One region of the Paenibacillus sp. MT86 genome, then DNA from elsewhere that is predicted to be linked to it. Evidence: riboswitches for the same ligand, from Rfam matches in the RefSeq annotation. Region 1 holds a riboswitch; each other region holds the start of a gene.
The links. A riboswitch is a leader RNA that binds a small molecule or an ion and turns the genes downstream of it on or off. The one in region 1 is predicted to bind thiamine pyrophosphate.
Positions count from the first base shown of each region.

Region 1 (6,518 bases):
CACTTCGCTGCGCCGTTCGCGGAAGGTGATATGAAGGCTGCGAACCTCAAGGGCAGGCGCTGGCGGGACCGCGGTAGATGACCGGCGCTGCCCGTCATGATCCGGCAGGGATACTTGATATGTCATGTCGCTAAACAGCCTCCTTTTATATAGGTTGGAAAATGTCCGTTCACCGTGGTTCTAGCCTTTTCGATTCCAGCGGATCAGGCGCTTCTCCAGCAGGGTGATCAGCAGCACCATCAGCAGGCTGAGCAGGACGATGATCAGAATGGCAACAAACACCCGGTCCGTGCGGTAGCCGGATTTTTGCAGCATCATATAGTAGCCGATGCCCCGGTCCGAGCCGATCCATTCCCCGATCACCGCACCCATGACCGAATAGGTGGCCGCGATGCGGATCCCGGAGAAGATGGAGGGGAGCGCATGCGGCAGCTCCAGCTTGGTGAAGATCTGCCATGAAGTGGCTCCCGCCATCTGCATGTAATTCATCATGGTTCGGTCGGTACGCGCCAGTCCGTCCAGGGCGGCAACGGCTACGGGGAAGAAGCAGACCAGGGTAATCACGATAACCTTGGGCAGCATGCCGAAGCCGAACCAAATCATGAGGAGCGGGGCGAGAGCGATCGTCGGCACGTTCTGGCTAAGAATAAGAAGCGGATAGAGGGCTGTTTTGAGAAAAGGCACCAGATGCAGGGCCAACGAGATGACAAGGCCGATCGCCGTACCGATCATAAATCCGACCAGGGTTAATTGCAGCGTGGCCAGCGTATGCTGAAAAAGGCCGGAGGCGCCGGTGGCGGCTTCATGCCCGATGGCCGTCGGCGCCGGCAAAATATACGGCTCTATATCGAATACCGATACCGCGGCCTGCCATACCGTCAAAAAGAAAAGGACCGCCGCAGCGGGCGGCCAAACGGAGCTCCACCAGCCTTTTCTCATGGACGGTATTTCTCAGTCAGCTTATCCATGCTGATGCCGCCCGGATGGTGCGCGATTTTGACCTGGGATATGACGCTGGGACTTCCCGCTTTCACCAGCGCCTCATGCATGCGCTCAACGATTTTCAGCAGCTCGGAAAGCTCTCCTTCCAAGGTGGTTTCGAGCGCATGGACCTCGTATTTCACGCCCGATTCTTGAATGACCCGAATCGCTTCATCCACATAAGGAATGCTGTCGCCTCCATCCGGCGTTCTGGGTATCACTTGTATGCTCAAGAGGGTGTTTGCCATCTAAACTCATCCTTTCATGCAAGCTATATTGTAATGGAAGAGAGGCAGCCTGCCGGACAGGCCGTCTCTCTTCCGAATTAAATGCATCCTATGGTTTCTCCGGTAAAAATTCATTGGTGAAGGCGCTGTCCGCATCAAGCTCCTTCTCGAGCAGCTTGCGTTCAAACATCCAGTCTGCATACCCCGACCATACTTCGGCTTTCTGCTCGCCCCAGCGGGCAGCATCATCCTGATAGCGGGGACTCAGCCATTTCTGGCTGGCAAGAACCAGCTCGGCATCCAGCTCGGGAACGGCCTTCGTCAGCAGGGCAGCTGCATCCTCAGGATGTTGAATCGCATAGTCGTATCCTTTTGAGGTCGCCCGCACGAATGCTTTGACAAGCTCCGGGTCCTCCTGGATCAGTCTCTCGTTCGTTACGATCACCGGCGTGTAATAGTCAAGCTGCTTGGAGTAGTCCTTCACATAGATCATGTCAAGCGGCTCGTTCCGGAGCTCGGCTTCGATACCGGTCCAGGCATAGAAGATCCAGGCAAAATCAATATCGCGTTTGACGGCGGTAAAATAATCGGCATCGCCCATGTTAACCATATTTACTTTGCTGACATCGGCACCGTCGATCTCCATGATGGATTTCATGACGGCTTCCTCAACAGGCGAGCCCCAGCCGCCGTAGGATTTCCCTTCAAAATCGCCAGCCTTGACGATCCCCTTGTCCTTGGGGGCGGCAAAGCCGGATGTATTATGCTGAATAATCGCCGCAATGGAGACAAGCGGCAGGCCTTGGGTTCTGGCAAGCGTGACGCCTTCCTGGTAGCTGATGCCAAACGGCACCTTGCCGGATGCGACCAGCGTATCCGTTCCGCCGGCCCCCGGCTGGACGATCTGGACGTTAAGCCCTTCTTCCTCATAATACCCGAGCTCCTTGGCTGCATACAGTCCGGTGTGGTTTGTGTTGGCCGACCAATCGAGCATCAGCTGTACGTCGCGGAGCTTTTCGGCCGCCTGGCCGTCTGCGCCTTCGGTGCCTGTATTTTCGTTCTGTCCGCCTGTACCGCATCCCGCCGCAACCATCAGCAGGGCGCAAGCGAGAAGCAGCGCCATCCATTTTCCCTTCTTCATCTTGTCTTCTCTCCTTTGAATTCTCTTTCTCTTTCTATGACCTCGTTAACTCCACAAAAAAAGCGCCCTGAATGATATCAGGACGCATGACGGCGTAAGTGTATACCACGGCAAATCATAGCTGCCGCAAACATGGACTTCCTACGCTGGCATTACCCAGATCAGGTGTAAGGGTCAGTATCATCGGATACACTCTCAGCCGGCCAAATTCCAGCTCCCCCGGGATTTATGAAGTTTCGGACGTTACATCCGTTATTATAGTCCTAACGCAAAGACCTGTCTAGTTCGGAAGGGGATGCGAACGAGGCAGGTCTTCGTATTGGGCATGGCTTGTGCGGTTGGAAGAATGAACCCCGTTAACCATTCACGGGATGAAGCATTTTGATAGGATCCTGTACGGCAGCGGTTAGCGCTGGAAGAACTCAATCCATTCTCCTTCGGGACCGTGGACGAAGAAATAGCGGTACCCGTTCGGAAGCGTTACGATTTCTTCGTCAAGATGAGGTACGGCCAGTCCCTGTACGCGCACATATTCCGCTTCGATGTTATCGGTGCTGACGGCGAAATGATGGACGGTGCCTTCTGCGGGAAGCGTGTCGCTGTAACCCTGGATAAGCTCGACTTCCGTTTCGTCGCTGCCGTTAAATCCGAGGAATGCCAGCTGGATGACGCCATTGGTATGGGTAAGGCGATCTTTCAGTTCAAGTCCGACAACGGTTGTGTAAAAAGCAATCGTGGCTTCAAGGTCCCGGACGACAATGCCGACATGATCCAATCGTTTCTGTGACAAGGCTAAACACCCTTTCCGATTCATATGAGATATGACTGAAATGTTATCATATAATTCCTATACGTCAAGTGGGTCTTGAGGACGGAAAGCTTTTGGAGCGCGATGGTTTAATAGAGTTGAATCGATGGTCTTTCTTTCATTTCCTCATCTTTACTTTTAGGTGGGTAAAAAGTATCATGAGAACTATAACTATTAATTCAAAAGACCTAACAAACAAGCATTGAAGAAAGCTTGCCTTTTGGCCGAGGAGGAATGCTTATGAGTCCAACTCCAGCAGATCATCTGTGGATTCGACTCGCCATCATATATGCATTCATTCAGATAATGACCGTTCTGTGGATGCCTGATGCTTTATTGCTTCAGCGTGTTCTAGTCATTATGGCTTCCGCTGCCGCTTCCGTCTATTTACTACGGATCATTCGGCATTACGAGCCGCATCTTCGAAGGTTTTGGCTTATCGCAAGTGCCGGGCTGATGGCGGATGCCTCGGCTCGAATCATCGATGCTTGTTATTTTTGGCTGGGGAAAGAGAGCGCTTCCCGTACAATTTTGACTCAATTATTCTGGGGATTCGAAATCATCCTGTTTGCAGGTGCCCTCATTTATTTGTTCCGGCACGTACAAGGTTCGTTTCGGGGAGTGCGGTTTATGCTGGATATCGTGATCGTTGGCATAACGGTCATGACGGTAGGCTGGGAATATTTCATCAAGCCCGAGCTTAACGGTTTGGCGAATGAAGCCTTATGGGGAAAGCTGTGGGTGGACATGCTGTACCCGCTGTGCGCAACGGTGCTTATTTTCTTCACCTTGGTGTTGTATTTTAACACAGGGCAGTTAAGGAAACGGGCAGTCTTCCTGATATGCCTCGGCGGGAGCATGTACATTGCCGCCGATGTTCTGCATATGTATCTCGTCGATTATAAGGGTGTTGAAGTTCGTTCATACCTGTACCCACTGTATACGTTATCGGTATTCATCATTGGTTTGGCAGGAGGGCGGTCAGCTCCCGATGCCCGAAATCAATCGTTGGATGAGAGGGAGCCCCGTTCGTTCGGAAATCTGATCGTAAGATATCTGCTTCCCTACAGCGTGCTTGGCGGGATGTTTGCCCTTATGGTGCAGCGGTTCGGAGGGTGGAACGGGCTTTTTACCGGCTTATCCCTGTGCGTCATCCTGATTCTGATCAGGCAGATCCTGATCCAGTTCGAGAATGACCGCTTGTTTGACCGGCTGCATCAAAGCCTGATGCAGAGCGAGACCTTGGCGCATCGCGACGATCTTACGGGACTCTATAACCGCCGCTACTTTAACGCAAGGCTGTCGAGCTCGCTGCAGGAGGCGGACCGTGCGGGTTCCCGCGTAGGGCTTCTATATATGGATATGAACCGTTTTAAACGAGTGAATGACCGCTACGGCCATCGTGCCGGCGATTTGCTGATTCGCAAGGTCGCGACTCGTCTTCAAACCCTTGAATCCAAAGGCGTTCTGGTTTCCCGTTTAGGAGGGGACGAATTTACGGTAGTGATTCATCCGGCCGGCGAGGATCAGGAACTGATCTGGATGGCGGAAGAGATCTGGACGATGCTGAGCGAGCCATATGAGCTGGAAGGGCATGAGGTCCGAACCACGCCGAGCATCGGCATCGCGGTCTATCCGGATCATGCCAGGAACGACCAAGAGCTGATCGGTCGCGCGGATGCAGCGATGTATGCGGCCAAAGAGCGAAACGCCCGCTGGCATTTCGATGTGGAACGAACGATGCTGCTGCAGCTGTTGGATCAAAAAGTCGAATAGACAAAAGATTCGGATATCGACAATATGTTGTTAAGAGCAATATAAGTCGATTATTGTAGAATTTAGCGCAATCATTGCACGAATCTTGCGCATTTCTCGCAAAATAGGTCATAACTTCGATATAAAATCCATAAAATGCAAAGAAATCATATTCAAAATGCCGATAAGAAGCATAGTGAGAGCTAGCTTGCCAAGGAGGACGAACATGATTTGCGACAATTGCAGCACCTTTGAACCGATTGAGGACCAGGGGACCATTCATATGAAGCCTGCAAGTGGTGAGCTTATTCAATTGCTGGCAGTGAACGGCTACGCGGTACAAGAGAACAATGAGGGTTGTGCTGTGAACTACAAGGTACGAGCGGACCTGATCTCCATCATCGAGTGTCTGCAACCCCTTCCGCTGAAGATTCGTCAAGAGCTGTCCTTCTGTGTTACCCGTGGAGGAGCTCCGCAAATCCGGCATTCGTGGATCCCTATGCAGAAGTTCGAACTGCAGATGGAGCATTATGATATGGTGAATGTCATTTTACATAAGCAGTTTACGAGCTACATGCAGCCCATCGTGGATCCAAACGAGCAGATCGTGGCCTATGAATTTCTCCTTCGACCGGTAGAGTGGGGACCCCGGTTCCAGCCGTACGAGCTGTTTGAGACAGCCCGAAAAACCGGACTGCATTCATTCCTGGACCAGGCGGCACGCACCAGTGCGATTGAGACCAGTGCCGAGTGGCTTCCGATCGGCGTGAAGCGGTTCGTGAATTTCCTGCCGTCCTCGATATACGATGCGCAGATGTGTCTGAGCCACACCTTCAATACGATCGACAGGCTCCATATGGATCCGAGGGATTTCGTATTCGAGGTGGTGGAAACCGAGAAAATCGACGATGTGAAGCATTTGCAGTCGATATTCGAGGTATATCGAAGCCACGGCATCTCGGTTGCCATGGATGACGTCGGCGCAGGTTATTCCACATTGGAGCAGATGATTAAGCTTAAGCCGGATTATGTGAAGATCGACCGGAGTCTTATCGACCATTGCGATCGAAATCCCGCCCAGCAGAAGCAGCTCGAAATGATCACGAACATGGCTCATGATTTCGGGGCCATGGTGCTTGCAGAAGGCATCGAGAGACGGGAGGAGTTTCATTTTTGCCGAGATATCGGGATCGAGCTTTCGCAGGGGTATTTGTTTGGGAAGCCAGCCGAGCGCCCTCCGCGTGATCCTCATACTCAACTGATCTATTCATAACATACATAATCGGCATTTCCCCCGCACGGAGGCGCAAAGCGATGGCATTTATCTGATCCCGGCTTATGGCTGAAGCCGAACCTGCAGAATGATGCCTGACATGGACGAAGACGGGTTCTTCAAGAATGAGCCATGATGTAGAGGAGCCCGTTTTCTGTAAAAACAAGAGCCCTGGAAGATTTTCCAGGGCTCTTGTTTTTGTATGGGCCGGCGCATTGAAGCTCCAGTGCCTTTTATCTTGCAGCCGTTACCTCTCCAAATCCGCTGATGGCGTATTCCTTGCCGTTCACGTTCAGGACGGCGGGCGTATCCGTTTCGTTCACGATGAGGGTT
Region 1 is NZ_CM179499.1:705,350-711,867, forward strand. It holds gene AC3RCL_RS03020 (ABC transporter ATP-binding protein) at 1-126, opposite strand, end outside; gene AC3RCL_RS03025 (ABC transporter permease) at 181-939, opposite strand; gene AC3RCL_RS03030 (MTH1187 family thiamine-binding protein) at 936-1,229, opposite strand; gene AC3RCL_RS03035 (ABC transporter substrate-binding protein) at 1,318-2,349, opposite strand; TPP riboswitch at 2,471-2,580, opposite strand; gene AC3RCL_RS03040 (VOC family protein) at 2,756-3,139, opposite strand; gene AC3RCL_RS03045 (diguanylate cyclase domain-containing protein) at 3,398-4,933, shown strand; gene AC3RCL_RS03050 (EAL domain-containing protein) at 5,139-6,185, shown strand; gene AC3RCL_RS03055 (glycoside hydrolase family 65 protein) at 6,419-6,518, opposite strand, start outside.

Region 2 (6,518 bases), 620 kb from region 1:
AAAGGTCGTCGTCCTCACGAACGAAGGAACCGAGGCGCTTCTGGCCTTGGGCGTGAAGCCGGTAGGTGCCGTTAGATCCTGGACGGGGGATCCTTGGTATCCGCATATTAAAGACCAGATGGAAGGCGTTACCGTTGTCGGGGAAGAGAGCCAGCCGAACATCGAGCTGATCGCGGGTCTGCAGCCTGACCTGATCATCGGCAACAAGATGCGTCAGGAAAAAGTATACGAGCAATTGAAGGCGATCGCGCCGACTGTTTTTGCCGAGGATCTTCGCGGCGAGTGGCAGAACAATTTTGAACTGTATGCCAAGGCGCTGAACAAAGTGTCGGAAGGCGAAGAACTCTTGGCAGCCTACGACAAGCGGATCCAGGAGTTTAAAGAGAAGGCCGGCAGCAAGCTTGACGAAACCGTCTCCGTGGTTCGTTTCATGGCAGGCAAGACCCGGGTGTACCATACCAATACGTTCTCGGGCGTTATTTTCGATAAAATCGGCATCGCCCGCAACGACATGACCAAGAATGCCAAGGACGATTTCGTGGACGAGATCACGAAGGAACGTCTGCCTGAGGTGGAAGCCGACAGACTGTTCTATTTCACTTATGAGACAGGGGATGGCGGCGCCAACCAGACCGAGCAGGAATGGATCAACGATCCGCTGTGGAAGAACCTGAACGTTGTGAAGAACGGTCAAGCCCACAAAGTGGATGATGCGATCTGGAATACGGCAGGCGGCATCCTGGCGGCCAACCTGATGATCGACCAACTGCAGGAGTTTTACGGCATTCAGTAAGGAATGAAGACGGATGCTGAAGGCTAGTATCATCGTATAGCGGAAGATGCTAGGAAAAGTTAAAAAAGGAGGCATCCCTCAAGATCTGAGATCTTTTGGGATGCCTCCTTTTTTAACATCGCGCGTCGCCAGTACCGCAACGTCGAAGTACCGCCGGTATGCAGCTGCATGTCACATCGCTCGCCAGTACAGCCTAACCAACTCCGGGCATCATGCCGCTAACCATGACCTGTTAACGGACACCAGTTCCCTTATTTCCCTGATTAACCCCCGATTCTCAGATCAAACGGACATAGGATCCCTTATTACCGCAATAGACTGTCCTTTTGCCATCATATTCTATGAATAACGTATCTGGTGTCCGTTAGCCATCAAAAATTACGCCTATTCAGCTAAATAACGTATCCTCAGTCCGCTAGTCCTCGATCAGTAGCACCAAGACCAGTAGTAGCACAAAGACCAGTAGTAGCACAAGACCAGTAATAGCACCAAGACCAGTAATAGCATCAAGACCAGTAGTCGCACAAGACCAGTAATAGCATCAATACCAGCCAGTCACCAAGGTACTCGTTAACGGACACCAGATCCCTTATTTCCCTGATTAACCCTCGATTCTTAGATCTAACGGACACAGGATCCCTTATTACCGCAATAAACGGTCTATTTGCCGTCATATTCTATGAATAACGTATCTGGTGTCCGTTAGCCATCAAAAATTACGCCTATTCAGCTAAATAACGTATCCTCAGTCCGCTTGTCCTCGATCAGTAGCACCAAGACCAGTAGTCGCATCAAGACCAGTAGTCGCATCAAGACCAGTAGTAGCATCAATACCAGTAGTCGCACCAAGACCAGCAGTCGCACAAGACCAGTAATAGCACCAAGAACAGTAATAGCATCAATACCAGTAGTAGTACCAGGACCAGTAGTAGCACCAACTATATACCGGATTCTACCTCTAACCCAAAGCTACTCTAAGTTATGGTGTTCTAAGTTGTTTTGGTCGGCGCCATCCATGCACACCCCTGGGACACCGAATCCACCCATGTCCTCCCTGTAATAACGCTCGCTTCACGGTAACTTTTTACGACATCTTCACCACGATCTCCGCCCCTGCAACATAGGTCATCGCTTGGATGTATTCCGGGTCTTGGGCACGCTGTTCCATTTCCACCGGAGTGAGGTCCTCCATTCGTGTCTGTACCCACCATAAGTTGCCGAACGGGTCCCGTACCCGTCCCACCCGATCGCCGAAGAACAAGGTCGTTGGCTCCGTCACCGAGACCGCTCCTGCGGCCAGCGCTTGCCGATACACGTCATCGCAATCCTCAACATACAAACGGAGGTATGCCGGGCTATCCGGCCATTCCGGCTTTGCGTCAAACATCATGACGACGGCATCCCCGATTCGCACCTCGGCATGGCCGATGACACCATCGCCAACATAGACGCGGGCTAACTCTTCGGCCCGAAAAGCCTGCTTGAGGAAATCGATCAGCGCTGCGGAGTTTCTTGAGATGATCCACGGCGTCACGGAGGTGTAGCCATCCGGAATGGGTTTAACCGTTTTCAGTCGGTACGTCATAAATACGCTCGCTCCTTTAAATTTCATTTATTTGAATTGTGCTTATGCACTCATTATGCGGGGGCATATATGACAGCCGAGCGTCAGTGTTTCCGGAATGAGTTTGGGGTAGCCTGCGTTTTTATCTTGCGAAAAGACAGCCGCCACCGTACATCGTCACAATCACGCGGTCGGAGGAAGGTCGAGCTTGAGGTTCCGTCCACAAACTGTTAACGTTTGACACCACCCCCAAACCTATGTACAGTATTAGACAAAAGAATAGGAAGTCCACTAGGGGAGCCGTTGGCGGCTGAGACAAGAGCGTATCTTGGACCCTTTGAACCTGATCTAGTTCGTACTAGCGTAGGAAAGTGGAGCCTTCGAATATGAGGTCTCGGTGCGTTTTTTTGGCGCACCCGGGCTTGTTGACGAAGCCGCTCCAGTTTTCGGGGCGGCTTTTTAGCGTTGTCTGAAAAGTCGTGTCTTACGGACTTCCTGCTCTTCAATATGTTGGAGGTGGGGACAAAGATGCGTTTCACGCAAGAGCTCCGTCAGCAGGCGGGAGGCATTTTTCAAGCAATCTTCGATCATCCCTTCGTAACAGGCATTGCCGAGGGGAATCTGGAGCGGGAGCAGCTGATTCACTATGTGAAGCAGGATTTTGAGTATTTGAATGCCTACATGCGGATATACGGAATAGCCATATCCAAATCGATCAGCCGTGAAGAGATTGCGGCCTTTAACGAACAGATTTCATTCATTCTGCACAGCGAGGTGCACCCGCATCAGAATTTTTGCGCAGCCGCCGGGGTGACCTATGAAGAGCTTCAAGGATATCCGCTGGCTCCGTCCGCGCATCATTACATCCGTCATATGCTGACGGTGGCGCATGAGGGTAGTTTGGGGGAGATTATGGCCGTACTGCTGCCATGCCCATGGACGTACCTGGAGATTGGCCGCAAGCTGTTGAATGAGGTGAAGCCGGATGCCTCCCATCCGTTTTACGACTGGATTTCTTTCTACGGAAACCGGGGGGAAGACGCAACAGCCAAGTTCCGCGACCGTGTCGATGCATGGGCGGAGCGTGCAACGACAGCCGAGCGGGAACGGATGAGGGAGCATTTCATGCTGAGCTGCCAGCTGGAGTATCTGTTTTGGGACATGGCTTATAAGCAGGAGGAATGGCCGGTGCAGCTGGAAGCTGCCGTGCTGTAAAGAGCGATGTTCGCAAGCACATGGAATTCCATTATAGCGAAGAGAGGCTGATATAAATGCATTCATGGGAAAAAGAGGTTTCGGCGCTTTTAACGAAGGTACAGCAGACGAGCCCCCTCGTTCACAATATGACGAACGTGGTGGTTACGAATTTTACGGCTAACGGCTTGTACGCGCTGGGCGCGTCGCCGGTGATGGCTTACGCGCCGGAGGAAGTGGCGGATATGGCCGCCATCGCGGGCGCGCTCGTATTGAACATCGGCACGCTGAACCGCGAGCTGGTGGATGCGATGATTATCGCGGGGCAATCGGCGAATGCCCATGGCGTGCCGGTGCTGCTGGACCCGGTCGGCGCGGGAGCGACCCGTTTTCGGACGGAGTCGGCGCTGCGGATCCTAAGCGAGGTGAAGGTTTCGCTCGTGCGCGGAAATGCGGCTGAAGTCGCTCACCTTATCGGGGAGGACCGCGAGATCAAGGGCGTAGACGCAGGCAATAGCGCAGGCAGCAATCATGCCGAGCTGGCCGTGCGGGCGGCGCGCGAGTTAGGCACGATCGTGGCCATTACCGGTGAAGAGGACGTGATTACCGATGGAACGGAAGTGCGCATCATTACCGGAGGGGATGCTCTGCTTACGAAGGTGACCGGCGCAGGCTGCCTGCTGACCTCGGTGCTGGGTGCCTTTGCCGCGGTGGAAGCAAACCTGCTGCTTGCAGGTACGGCGGGTCTGGCCTTCTATGGGGCCGCGGCGGCGAAAGCTGCTGAGCGAACGGCAGATCTGGGACCGGGAAGCTTCCAGATAACTTTCCTGGACGAGCTGGCGAAGCTTCATCCAGGATCGCTGGAAGGGTATGCCGCTGTGCTGGAAGCGGGAGCGGCGGCTGCCGGAGGCACGCGATGAGCGAGGCTCGCATACCCCGTGCCCTGACGATTGCCGGGTCTGACAGCGGTGGCGGCGCCGGCATTCAGGCCGATCTGAAAACCTTCCAGGAACTCGGCGTGTACGGCATGTCGGCGATTACCGCGATCACGGTGCAGAATACCTTGGGGGTTCACGGCGTATATCCGCTGCCACCCGAAGCAACTGCGGGGCAGATTGAAGCGGTTGGCTCGGACCTCGGAGTAGATGCATTGAAGACGGGCATGCTGTTCAACGCCGAGATCATTCGGCTGGTTGCTGACCGGATTCGGGCATTCGGCTGGGGGAAGGTCGTTGTCGATCCCGTGATGATCGCCAAGGGCGGAGCGGAGCTGCTGCAAAGCGAAGCGGTGCAGGCTTTAAGAGAAGATTTGCTGCCGCTGGCGTTGATTGTCACCCCCAATATACCGGAGGCCGAAGTATTGGCGGGGATGCGAATCCGCACGATGAACGATCGCAAAGAAGCGGCGAGACGTATTCATGCTCTTGGGCCCAGGATCGTAGTGATCAAAGGCGGTCATGACGAGGGAATCCTTGGAAGCGATGAAGGTACGGATCATGAAAGAGACAGGGGACCGGCTATAACGGCGGGTATGCAGCAGGAAGAGTTGCCTCAGTCCGATAGGACGCACGGTCAAATGAGAACTGCCATGCCTGCTGGGGAGTATAGGGGGGGCCGTTCGCTCTTTTCCAACGATGACGGTAATCCCGACAGTCCTCCGGTCATCGACCTCGTATACGATGGTACGGCCTTCACAGAATTATATGGCAAACGAATTCATACCGTTCATACGCACGGTACCGGCTGTACCTTCTCTGCGGCCGTTACCGCAGGCCTGGCCCAAGGTCTGAGCGCATTGGATGCGATTCAGAGCGGGCGCATATTCATCCAAGCGGCCATTGAGGACGGCTTAAACCTGGGGCACGGACAGGGCCCGACCAATCATTGGGCATACAATCGCCGCCGTCAGGAGGTGCTGCGATGACGGGCAGAGTGGCACCCGAGATGATGAGACGGCATCTGCGGATGTACCTCGTGCTCGGCAGCGTGAACTGTATCGTCGAGCCAAGCTTGGTCGTGCAGGAAGCACTGGCTGGAGGCGCAACCATGGTCCAGTTCCGTGAGAAGGGACACGGTGCGCTTGTCGGCGAACCGATGATTCATCTGGCTCGCCGGATTCAGGATCAGTGCCGCCAAGCGGGCGTGCCCTTCATCGTCAATGACGATGTAGAGCTGGCACTGAAGCTGAACGCAGACGGCGTGCACGTCGGCCAGGACGACGAATCCGCGGCTTCCGTCCGCGAGCGAATCGGCAACCGGATTCTCGGTGTTTCCGCCCACACGGTGGAGGAAGCGCGGCGCGCCATCCTCCACGGTGCTGATTACCTTGGCATCGGGCCGATCTATCCGACCCGCTCGAAGGATGATGCCAAGACTGCGCAAGGCCCAGCAATTCTCCGTGAGCTTCGCGAAGCTGGAATCCACCTGCCGATCGTTGGGATTGGCGGGATTACCGTGGAGCGCGTGGAGGAAGTGATTGGAGCGGGTGCGGATGGCGTCGCGGTGATATCCGCCGTGACGGGAGCGGAGTCGGCGAGGGAGGTAGTGGAGGCTATTGTAGATAAGTGCTTCAGGTAGTTGGATGTTTTCATGAGAAAGGATTTTTACAATTAATAGAACTTACTATAAAAAAAGAGTGTCGAAATTTTTCGACACTCTTTACAACTATAGGGTGAATTTTATTAGTTTAAGTGTTCTGCTTTTCCTTCTACATACCATTCTTTTGATCCATTTGAGTTCTTCGTTTTCATGTTAATAACAATATAAGAGCCATCATACTTCTGCCAAAACTGCTTGGCTTCCGTTAACTCGGAGTTTATTAGAATAGCAGGCATGTAATCCCCTACTTCTAGGTTTGCTCTTCTTTCTTCGCCATAAAATGCATCAATAAAAGACGATTTCTCTTCTGATTTGAATTTTGAATATAATTTATCTTCAATCTCGATGGAGCTTATCATATTCCATTCG
Region 2 is NZ_CM179499.1:1,327,814-1,334,331, forward strand. It holds gene AC3RCL_RS05705 (ABC transporter substrate-binding protein) at 1-793, shown strand, start outside; gene AC3RCL_RS05710 (VOC family protein) at 1,878-2,378, opposite strand; TPP riboswitch at 2,641-2,744, shown strand; gene tenA (thiaminase II) at 2,886-3,572, shown strand; gene thiM (hydroxyethylthiazole kinase) at 3,629-4,471, shown strand; gene thiD (bifunctional hydroxymethylpyrimidine kinase/phosphomethylpyrimidine kinase) at 4,468-5,475, shown strand; gene thiE (thiamine phosphate synthase) at 5,472-6,128, shown strand; gene AC3RCL_RS05735 (hypothetical protein) at 6,233-6,518, opposite strand, start outside.
Region 2: it holds a riboswitch for thiamine pyrophosphate, as region 1 does, so the genes downstream of both, tenA (thiaminase II) here and AC3RCL_RS03035 (ABC transporter substrate-binding protein) in region 1, are expected to answer to the same signal.

Region 3 (6,518 bases), 1.5 Mb from region 1:
ACATATATTTGAATTTATGGTTGAATATGTAATTCAATTTGGACAGAGGAAACCATGCCGTCCTTTGACCAAGGCGGCCTAGTCCTTGTGCAGGGAGTGAAGCTCGCACGCTTCATCAGCATCTCCCGGAGTCCATATCATATTTTCGAATCCCGCTTATCGATTAACCGTAGTATACGCACACCCGATTGTCGTTAATCTCTTCGATCTCGATGTCCATGTCGTAGATGCCCCGAAGAACATTGCTCTGAATGATGTTCTCGGTTTTCCCTTCGCTTTCAATCGCTCCGTCCTTCAATGCCACGATGTAATCCGAATAGAAGGAAGCGAAGTTGATGTCATGAATCACGATCACGATCGTTTTGTTCAGGTCGGCGACAAGCTTTCGGAGAATCTTCATAATCTGTACGGAGTGTTTCATGTCCAGATTGTTCAGAGGTTCATCCAGCAGGATATACTCCGTGTTCTGGGCGATGACCATCGCGATATAAGCACGCTGGGTCTGACCGCCGCTGAGCTGATGAAGATATTTATGCTGCATATCCTCAAGCTCCATATAGGAGATGGCTTCATCCACGAATTTCTCGTCTTCCGCGTTCAATCGGCCTTGGGAGTATGGAAAACGCCCGAAGGATACAAGCTCGCGCACCGTCAGGCGGAGGCTGATATGGTTCGATTGCTTCAGAATCGAAACCTTCTTCGCCAGGTCCCCGCTTTTCCATTGGCTGACCTCTTTGCCGTCCACCGTAATTTGACCGCTGTCCTTGCCCGTTAGTCTGCTTATCATGGACAGCAAAGTACTCTTACCGGCGCCGTTCGGGCCGATAAAGGACGTAATTTGACCTTTCGGGATCGTAACCGACACGTTATCAACGACCTTTTTGCCGCCATAGACTTTCGATACGTTCGTAACCTGGATCATGCTTTACTCTCCTTTAGTAGCAGGTATATGAAGTAAACGCCGCCGATGAAGTTGATGATGACGCTTAGCGTAGTAGAGAACGTAAACACCCGCTCTACCACCAGCTGACCGCCCACCAAGGCGATAATGCTAATCAGAATGGACGCCGTGATTAAGTGTGAATGCCGGTATGTTTTCATGAATTCATAAGCGACGTTGACCACAAGCAGTCCAAGGAACGTGATCGGTCCTACCAATGCGGTGGCCACCGAAATGAGAACCGCGACAACGATCAGAAGCCTCTTCACAACGTAATCATAGTTTACGCCAAGGTTGATCGCCTGATCACGACCCAGCGACAGCACGTTCAAGTACTTGGCAAACCGGGCAAAATACAGCAGGGTCAGCGCAACGACAATGACGGACAGGATGAGAAGCTCGGTCTTCACATTGTTGAAGCTGGCAAACATCTTGTCGGACACGTACTGGAACTCGTTCGGATCGATCAGCACTTCCATAAAGGAAGACATGCTGGAGAACAGGGTTCCAAATATCATGCCGATTAGCAGCAGGAAGTAAATATTGTTTCCTTCCCTCTGAAACAAAATCTTATATAGGATCCCGGCAAACAGGATCATCGCGCCGACATTGATCAAAAAGTTAACATTGCTGCCCAGTTTATACAGCGTGAAGGAGCCGAAGACAAAGATCACGGTCGTCTGGATCAGGATATACAAGGAATCCAATCCCATCACGCTTGGCGTCAGTATCCGGTTATTCGTGACCGTTTGAAACACCGTGGTAGACAGAGCGATCGCCCCGCCGGTCAGAATAATGGCAAGAACCTTCTTGATTCGTCTTGGAAGGGCGTAATCCCAATTGCCGCCAAGATCAATGAACAGAAAGACTGCCACCAGGATGATTGCCGCCGCGGCCAACAGGCCGAGTTTGGCTTTATAAGTCATAAGCCTTTCTCCTCATCAGTAAGAAAATGAATATACCGCTTCCGAGTACGCCCACGGTCAGACTAATCGGAATTTCATAGGGATAAATGATGATCCGGCCAAGGATGTCACAGAACAGTACGAACCCGGCCCCCAGCAGCGCGGTATGCGAAAGGCTTTTTTTCAAGTGGTCCCCTAAGTACAGACTGACAATATTAGGTATGATCAGACCAAGGAACGGAATCACGCCGACGGTCAGCACAACGGAAGCCGTAACCAGCGCAACGATGACCAATCCCAGGTTCACGACTCGCCGATAATGAAGTCCCAGGTTGGTTGCGAATTCCTCTCCCATTCCGGCTACCGTAAACTTGTTGGCAAACAGGTAAGCCAGAATCACAAGCGGGATACTGAGATACAGCATTTCATATTGGCCCTTCATGATCATGGAGAAATCGCCCTGCAGCCAAGCCGACATATTCTGTATAAGATCATATTTGTAGGCAAAGAAGGTCGCGACCGAGCTGACGATGTTACCGAACATAAGCCCTACCAGCGGGATGAAGATCGCGTCCTTGAACTTGATCCGATCCAGTATCTTCATGAAGATAAAGGTTCCTGCCAGTGCGAATACGAATGCCACGAGCATTTTGATAAGCGGGCCGCTTGTCGTAAAGACGAGCATGGCAACCAAGATCCCCAATCTGGCGGAGTCCATAGTGCCCGCGGTCGTCGGCGATACGAACTTGTTGCGGCTGAGCTGCTGCATGATCAATCCGCAGATACTCATGCTGACTCCAGCCAAGATGAGGCTGACAAGCCGTGGAATCCGGCTTACAAGCATAATATGCTGTTGTTGTTCTGTCATCGAGAACAGTTCCAGTGGCGAGATATCTTTAACTCCAATAAATAACGAGATTATGGAGAGTACCACAACGGCTGCGAATAAGTATCTAATCTTCATGGTTCTTCCTTCTATGCGTATGTCTGTCGAAACTCCGGCAGTCAGCAATTCCCCAACCATTCTCATTGAGATTGATTATCAATTGCGTTCTGATATGGATTATATCATTCTCATTCTCAGTCGACAAGTATAATTGAGAATCAAAATCATTTAATTTGTTCATCCAAGTATCATTTGTTCATGATTTGTTCATAATATGGAGTTTCGCAGAGATAAACTTTATATCACCGAGGCTGAGCCGCTTGGATTCGCGGTTCCCGAAATACATTCGTATGTAGAAGCTGATTTAATTCTCAGTAACCGGGTATAAAAAATATAAATTAACTTTCCCTCGAAGCGTTGACAATCCCTCTAAGTTATATTAATATGCTAACATAATTATTATTTCTAACTAAACGTAAGTTAATGTGGAATGATAATTCAACGACAGCAATTCAACTCAACATGCATATTTGCTTGAATTAAAGGACATCTTTGTTATCAGGCTTATGCAAACATGATTACATCAGGAGGTTTTTTTCAATGTCTAAAGATTTTTCAGCAGCACTTAAGCATCGCCGTTCCCATTATGCCATCAGCAAAGACCCGGTCATTTCCGACGAACGCATCCAGGAGATTGTTAATGAAGCCGTTAAATATACTCCGTCTTCTTTCAACTCCCAAAGCGCACGCGTCGTTGTACTGCTTGGCGAACAGCATGACAAACTGTGGAACCTGACCGAAGGCATTCTGAAAGAGGTTGTCGGAGACGAAGAGGCTTTCAAATCCACAGCTGAAAAAATGGGTGCATTCCGTGCTGGATACGGCACTGTTCTCTTCTTCGAGGACAATAACGTAGTTGCCGACCTGCAGCAAAAGTTCGCGCTGTATGCCGACAATTTCCCGGTTTGGTCGAACCAATCCAACGGCATGCTGCAATTCGTGGTATGGACGTCCCTCGAGGCAGAAGGCCTGGGCGCATCCCTCCAGCATTACAACCCGTTGATCGACGAGAAAGTGAAGTCCGAATGGAACATTCCGGAAAACTGGAAGCTGATCGCTCAAATGCCTTTCGGCAAACCGGTTGCAGATCCGGGCGAAAAAGAATTTGCGCCGCTTGAAGATCGCGTGAAGGTATACAAGTAAGCCATAGCCGGCCTAAGCCGCCTACCCAAGCCCTGAGGATTGGAATAGGCGGCTTTTTTATGGTGCCCTGCCATTGAAAACCTGCCGGCAAAACGATACAATAACACAGGAAGCAGGCCTTTCGCCTTCTGATCTTCGGAAGTTCTTGGAGCCGGCTTGATACCAACTGCATATTTGATGTTTGGCTGTACTAGGGGTGCCATGTGCTGAGAGACGGCGGACCGCCGTTAACCCTTATCACCCGATCTAGATCATACTAGCGTGGGGAAGTGTAGCATTTATGTTTATTTCTTTGCGTAGGCATAACTGCACTTCTTCATGGGGTGCGGTTTTTTTGCGTGGACTTATACAATGGGGAGGAAAAAAATTTATGAATGAGCTTGTATGCGGAACCAGCCGGATCGTGGGTTGCCGGTTCTCGGTATTTCCCATGACGGATCGGTTCGTTGAAGTGATCACGGAAGCGCTTCGTTCCGTGGATTCGGAAAAGGTCTCGATCCAAACGGATGATGTAAGCACTTGTATTCGCGGACGTGCGGAGCATGTGTTTGATGTGACGAGAGCAATATTCGCTTATGCCGCGGCTAGCGGCGTGCACACGGTGTTTAACGGTACTTATTCTATCGGCTGCCCAGGCGATACGGATGCCGATGCGTATATGAATGAGGATTCGACCCGCTTAAACCACGATATCGGGGAACGCGCCGATATCGAAACGGCCTGCCAATTCGCGCTTTACCCGATGGGTAGCGCCAATTACATGGATGTCATTTACGCAGAAGTGGATCGTGCGAAGGCAGCGGGCACATTCGGTGGAAGCGTACATTACGCCAGCCGATTGGACGGGACGTTGTCCCGGGTGTTCGGATCACTCGAAGACGCGTTCCAACATGCGATTCAATCCGACAGCAGCCATCTGGTCATGACTGCGGTGGTTTCGGCCCACAGCCCATCCCCCAAAGCCAAAGCTTAAGGTCCTTTCCAACAGATAAAGGCCCGGCACGCGCCGGGCCTTTATCAATTGCAGGCAAGAATATTGACGGTGTTTAAACCCAAGCACTCAAGATGATTACGAGCAGGATAAAGAGAACCAATATAGTTCCTACTGAATTGCCCCATGCGCCGCCATATGCTCCGCTCATGAAGATCCCTCCTGGATTTAAAAGAATGACGTGAGTTAATCACGTTATTATCTTATTGCTTATGGCGGGCGAGCGTCACGGCTAATGTACCCCCCTCTTTTTTATGCAGGGCTTATTTATTCCTCATAACCGACCAGCAGCCTGCCTCCGTACGGCCTGAGCGCTTCCTCCGTCACTGCAATAAGGTCCGCAGGATCGTCCTCCCGATAAATCGCCAGAAGCGCTGCCTCCAGTCGATCCCCCATAGCTGGGCTATAGCGGTTGAATAAACGAAACAGCATCTTCCCTTCACCCGTCCACTCCCGGTTTGCCCTCAGCACGAATTCGCATAGAGTCGACGCTATTTTGTGTACAGTAAACCATTTTTCGCCTTCCCTGCGGGGACTTGTCAAGTCCAGCAAAAACTCGGTCAGGATGTAGCGGTATTCGGCAATATCGCTCGACGACAAGGGCATGGGGCCGTAATTCAAATCATTCCGGGCATCCGCCCGCACCTCTTCTCCCTCAGGCAACGAACGCAGCACCGTACCTTCGGCGACCATCCGCTGCAAAGACGGATTCGCCGCCAGCACTCCCTCGTCGAAATATTCGCGATAGGAGGATAAAGACAATATGAATATTTCCGCGATCCAGCCATGCGCCTCGATCGTCTTCCTGCTGAAGTCATATCCGTCCCGTTCAATGACGATGATGTCCAGATCGGATTGTTCATTATATTCACCACTGCTCGCGCTGCCGCCAAGTACGGCAAGCAAGCAGTCGGGATAATTTCGTTGCATGACGCGTATCGCTGCCTCCGTCGGTTCCAGTCTCATGGCCGTTTCCTCCAGTAATTCTCTCATCCGCCACAAAAAAGGGCTCAAAATATTAAATTCAACGAAAACCCCAAACGTACCTGAATCATATGGTAAATAAACGATTACCCGCATTGACGATAAGGAAGAAGGGATAGATGAGATGAATTACATTCACATGCTCTCCAGATTAGGCATGGGCAGTGCCCACCCGGGAGGATTCGAGGCAACCCTCAGAATGCTGAAGAATTATCCCATTCAACCGGGCAGCCGCATTTTGGAGGTAGGGTGCGGAACCGGCAGAACCGCCTGTCATCTTTCGGAGATGGGTTATCAAGTGACCGCCATTGACCTGAACGAAAATATGATCAAAAAAGCCCGCGCAAGAGCCGAAGCCATGGGTATGGACGTGGAGTTCCTGCAGGCGGATGTATGCGCGCTGCCTTTCGAAGACAACCGGTTTGATCTGATCATGGCCGAGTCCGTCACCGTATTTACGGATACCTCGAAATCGCTGCCCGAATATTACCGCGTTCTGGATCGCGGAGGCGTCCTGCTGGACAGGGAACTGCTGCTGGATAAGCCGATGCCGGAGCCGAAGCTTAAGGAGCTGCTCGAATTCTTCGGCATTCCTAATCTGATGATGAG
Region 3 is NZ_CM179499.1:2,175,973-2,182,490, reverse strand. It holds gene AC3RCL_RS09420 (iron ABC transporter ATP-binding protein) at 164-922, opposite strand; gene AC3RCL_RS09415 (iron chelate uptake ABC transporter family permease subunit) at 919-1,866, opposite strand; gene AC3RCL_RS09410 (ABC transporter permease) at 1,856-2,809, opposite strand; gene AC3RCL_RS09405 (nitroreductase family protein) at 3,332-3,934, shown strand; TPP riboswitch at 4,117-4,219, shown strand; gene AC3RCL_RS09400 (YkoF family thiamine/hydroxymethylpyrimidine-binding protein) at 4,305-4,907, shown strand; gene AC3RCL_RS09395 (hypothetical protein) at 4,981-5,076, opposite strand; gene AC3RCL_RS09390 (nucleotidyltransferase domain-containing protein) at 5,193-5,891, opposite strand; gene AC3RCL_RS09385 (class I SAM-dependent methyltransferase) at 6,034-6,518, shown strand, end outside.
Region 3: it holds a riboswitch for thiamine pyrophosphate, as region 1 does, so the genes downstream of both, AC3RCL_RS09400 (YkoF family thiamine/hydroxymethylpyrimidine-binding protein) here and AC3RCL_RS03035 (ABC transporter substrate-binding protein) in region 1, are expected to answer to the same signal.